Regions from separate parts of the Mesorhizobium sp. M2A.F.Ca.ET.067.02.1.1 genome, predicted to be linked through region 2. Evidence: predicted binding sites of a transcription regulator. Region 2 holds the regulator's gene; the other holds the start of a gene.
What was found. Region 2 encodes LexA, which represses DNA repair genes until DNA is damaged. Its sites were predicted from a motif close to TGTTCNNNNTGTGTTCNG; they were not measured.

Region 1 (2,459 bases), on a different contig from region 2:
TCTCGCTGGCGTCAAGGTCGGCCAGCGTGCGCGCCACTTTGAGCACGCGGTGATATGCCCGCGCCGAGAAGGCGAGCTTCTCGCTGGCGTCCTTGAGCAGCGTCAGACCGGCGGCATCGGGCTTGGCGATCTCCTCGATGATCGAAGGCGGGCAATGCGCGTTGGTGATGGCGCCGGCGCCCAGCCTTTCCAGCCGCTCGCGCTGCATGGCCCGAGCACGCGCCACGCGCTGCGCCACCGCAGCGCTTGTCTCGGCCTTGTCCGGCCGTATCAGGTCGCTCGCCGACACCGCCGGCACTTCGATCCGAAGGTCGAGGCGGTCGAGCAGCGGGCCGGAAATGCGGGCCTGGTATTCGGTGCGGCAGCGATCGCCGCGCAGGCAGCGATAGCCTGGCTCGCCCGACATGCCGCAGCGGCACGGGTTCATCGCCGCCACCAGCTGGATGCGCGCGGGATAGGTGGCGCGGTGGTTGGCGCGCGCGATCATGCAGTCGCCGGTCTCCAGCGGCTGGCGCAGCGCATCCAGCGTCTGCGGTGTGAACTCCGGCAGCTCGTCAAGGAACAGCACGCCGTGATGGGCGAGCGACACCTCGCCGGGGCGGGCGCGCAGCCCGCCGCCCACCATCGCCGCCATCGAGGCGGAGTGATGCGGCGCGCGGAACGGCCGCCGGTCAGTCAGCTTGCCCTCGCCGAGCTCGCCGGCGACCGACGCGATCATCGAAACTTCGAGCAGTTCCTTCGGCGCCAGCGGCGGCAGGATCGAGGGCAGCCTTTGCGCCAGCATCGACTTGCCAGAGCCCGGCGGCCCGACCATCAAGAGGTTGTGCCCGCCGGCGGCAGCCACTTCGACCGCCCGTTTGGCGCTCTCCTGGCCCTTGATGTCGGCGAGGTCCGGCAGGTCGCGCGCCGCAAGCTGGATGCCGGCTTCGGGCCGCGACAGCACCTGCGTGCCGCGAAAATGGTTGGCGACCGCGATCAGGCTGCGCGGCGCCAATATATCGAAATCCTTGCCGGCCCAGGCCGCTTCCGGTCCGCAGGCGAAGGGGCAGATCAGGCCCTTGCCTTCGGCATTGGCGCCGATCGCCGCCGGCAGCGCCCCGGCTACGCCGGCGATGGTGCCGTCGAGCGACAATTCGCCCAGCACCACATAGCCGGTGAGCATGTCGCCAGGGATAGCGCCGAGCGCCGCCATCAGCCCGAGCGCGATCGGCAGGTCGTAATGGCTACCTTCCTTGGGCAGGTCCGCCGGCGCGAGGTTCACCGTCACCTTCTTCGACGGCATCGACAGGCCGGATGCATGCAGCGCTGCCTGCACGCGCTCGCGGCTCTCGGCCACCGCCTTGTCCGGCAGGCCGACGATCTGCATGCCGACCTTGCCAGGCAAGACCATCACCTGGACATCGACCGGCAAGGCCTCGATGCCCTGGAAAGCCACCGTGCGAACCCGCGCCAGCATTTTTTAAGCCCCCGGATACCAGCTCGCATGACCTTGCGATCAGGCCGCGAGTGAAATCAGGCTAGACAACCACAGATTTTCGCTTTGGGCAAGAACATTACGAGAACGTCGGCAACTGCGCGTCTCGTTCCCGCGTGGCAGTCGAATGCTGCGGCGGCAACGGAACCTTCGAGAACATCTTACCCAGGCTTCGCAGATGTGGCTTGGTAAATCGACGGCGGTAGTAGTAGGTCGCCAGGGCGGAGGACCAGTATTTTCTGCGCAGCCCGATAAGGCCAAGGATCATCTTGCGCCTACGAGCGGATTTCAAAGCAGCGTCCCCTCCGGGATATCCGAACCCGACAGGGTTCTGTAGAAATTGAAAACATCGGCAAAAGGCACGCGCCTGTAGCGCCAGGGCTTGGCCGACCCTGCATAGTGGATCACCTTTGGAAGTCGCCGTTCGATTTCCACATAGCGCTCTGAAAAGAAATTCCATTCCCTGCCGAGGAAGAGAACTCGTCCGCGCACCACCGTGTTCAAGGCCGTCTGGTCGAGGTATCGCGACTTGGCGGTTTCACGAACCGTTGCAAAGACTCTGTCCGCAATGCCTTCCCTGCGCCAGGCGACGAGATTCATCACCAGAACGCCGGAATTGATATATTCATTCCGGGACATTTCGATGTCGTCGAGTTCCTCCTGCTCGACGAAGCCGTCAACCACGCCGGCGACCAAATTGTCGCCCAGGTCCGCCAACCAGAGGGCACCGAGATCGGACACCACCAGCGTATCCGCATCCAAATAGATGGCCTTGTCGCAATCAGGCAATATCTCGGGAATGAGTATTCGGGCATATGCGGCCGTCGTCAGCAGCTTGCCTCTTGTCGGCAGATCGGAAATCCGCTTGCCGTCCGCTTGCACCAACTGACAGTCAATTCCGTTTCGTTCGCAAAAACGGCGAAGCTCTATCACGCTCGCAGGCTCTATTCCTGCATCGATGACGACGAATTTCGCCTCGCGATTA
Region 2 (2,459 bases):
CCGTGGGATTGATCTCGATCCAGTCGGTGCTGCTGGCGACAATCGCGCTCGTCATCGCGACCATGGCCACCACCTGGCTAAGGCTTGCCGCTGTGCCCTTCGCGCTCGCCGCGCTGCTGGCCATCCCGCATGTGCGCACGCCGGATGTGCTGATCTCGGAGGACGCGCATCTCGTGGCGATGCCGATCGGTGGCGGCGAGCTTGCCGTCAACCGCGAACGCTCCAACGAGTTCACCACCGACAATTGGAAGCGGGCGCTGAAGGCCGAGGACATCGTACCGCCGGAGACATTTGCCAAGGATGCTCTCGATATCGCCGACCCGGTCGACCTGCCGCCAGGCTCGCCCTTCTATTGCACCGGCGACCTCTGCATTGGCCGGCATCCGTCCAGCGCGATCGTGGCGCTCGCCGAAAACCGCGACAGCGCACGGCCCGCCTGCGGCTTTGCCGACCTCATCGTCATCAACGATGCGACGGCCTACAATCCCTGCTGGGATCAGCGCGTGCTTGTCGTCACCAAGCGCCAACTGGCGCGTGACGGCAGCGCCGCCGTCTTCTTCGATCCACAATCGGCAACCGCGCGAGCAACCATCCAATATGCGGTCGAAAAGCCATATCGGCCCTGGCACGAGCAGCGCAAATACACGCGCGAGGCGAGGGGACTGCCGCCTTATGAAAAGCCTGAGAGGGCCAAGCCCTCGAAGCCGGATCAGTAGCGGCGGATCAGCCCGACGAGCTTGCCCTGCACCTTGACCCGATCCGGCCCGAAGATGCGGGTCTCGTAGGCCGGGTTGGCGGCCTCCAGCGCGATCGAGGCGCCCTTGCGGCGGAAGCGCTTGAGCGTCGCTTCCTCATCATCGACGAGCGCCACCACGATCTCGCCCGGGCTCGCCGTGTTGGCGTTTCGGATGATGACGGTGTCGCCGTCGAAGATGCCGGCCTCGATCATCGAGTCGCCCTTGACCTCCAGCGCATAATGCTCGCCGCCCATGATCATGTCCGGCGGGACCGAGATCGAATGCGTCTGGTGCTGAATGGCGTCGATCGGCACACCGGCGGCGATGCGGCCCATCACCGGAATGGACACGGCTGAAGCGGCGTCGTCATCATTGCTGGGTGTCGGCGTACGTGAGGGCGCTGCCGGCTTGACCTCTCGACTTAGATTGCCCTGGCCGCCCTGGATGACGCTTGGCGAAAATTTCTTCGCGGCGTTCAGGCCGGGAGCGATCGAGTCGGGCAGGCGCAAGACTTCCAACGCGCGCGCCCGGTTCGGTAGCCGGCGAATGAAGCCGCGTTCTTCCAGCGCCGTGATCAGCCGATGGATGCCGGACTTCGAGGCGAGGTCGAGCGCTTCCTTCATCTCGTCGAAGGATGGAGGGATCCCGCTCTCCTTCAGGCGTTCATGGATGAACATCAGGAGTTCATGTTGTTTGCGCGTCAGCATTGGCGGCCCCCACGGGTTCCGAAACCAGAATCAGAAAAACAAACCCAGAACAAACACTATCTGTTCCAGTTGTGTTCCGCAACCGTTTAAAGTTTAATGAATTTCTTAAGGCGGGCGAAAGAATGTTGCATCCGACGGTGCCTGGCCGCCACCGGTTGGGCTGTGTCATTGATTCCGCTCGATTTTGCAATTCTCCTTATGCTGAAATTGAGAGGCGACATCGTCGCGGAGGTGCTGAAGGGATCCAGTCAGCTGACCCAACCATGTACCGTAACGTGAACGAAACGAACTCAAAATGCCAACCTTGGCGACGATTCCGATCCTCAGCCTTTGCCGTCTATGGACCAGCTAACATAGGACAGAAGGTTCTTGCCGGGTTGCGGACGGTGATGGGACAACCGCCTTGGTCGCCGGAGGGATGTAGCGGCCTGGGTCGAAATGGAGGCGGTAGCACATGAGGGGAATTCCCGATCTTGCCGAGGTCGTGGCGATGGACGCCGCGGACCCGCTGCGCCCCTTGCGCGATCGCTTTGTTCTGCCGGAAGGGGTGATATACCTTGATGGCAATTCACTGGGCGCCGCTTCGATCAATGTCTTCAACGAGATCGAGACGGCCGCGAAGCAGGAATGGGCGCAGGATCTCATCCGTGCCTGGAACACCGCCGGCTGGTTCGACATGCCTGTCAAGCTGGGCGACCGGCTCGGGCGTCTGATCGGCGCCGCGCCTGGCCAGACGGTGGTATGCGACACCACCTCGATCAACATCTACAAGGTCCTGCATGCGGCGCTCGCGATGCGACCCGACCGCTCGGTGATCGTTGCCGAAGGCGACAGCTTTCCGACCGACCTCTACATGGCGGAGGGGTGTCCTCGACGCGGCCCGGCGCGGTGCTGCGGCTCGAGGGCGTCGATGCGCCGACGATCGAGGAACTGATCGACGACCGTGTCGCGGTCATCCTGGTCAACCACGTCAATTACAAGTCCGGCCGGTTGCGCGATATGGCGGCCCTGACCC

Region 1: the regulator LexA is predicted to act here: its motif matches at 1,547-1,564, upstream of EOA28_RS09980 (YifB family Mg chelatase-like AAA ATPase).

The regions. Positions count from the first base shown of each region.
Region 1 is NZ_RZSB01000090.1:8,623-11,081, reverse strand. Features, by position in the region: gene EOA28_RS09980 (YifB family Mg chelatase-like AAA ATPase) at 1-1,456, opposite strand, end outside; gene EOA28_RS09975 (glycosyltransferase family 8 protein) at 1,763-2,459, opposite strand, start outside.
Region 2 is NZ_RZSB01000432.1:1,037-3,495, forward strand. Features, by position in the region: partial or broken gene EOA28_RS24205 (ComEC/Rec2 family competence protein) at 1-716, shown strand, start outside; gene lexA (transcriptional repressor LexA) at 710-1,444, opposite strand; partial or broken gene kynU (kynureninase) at 1,899-2,459, shown strand, end outside.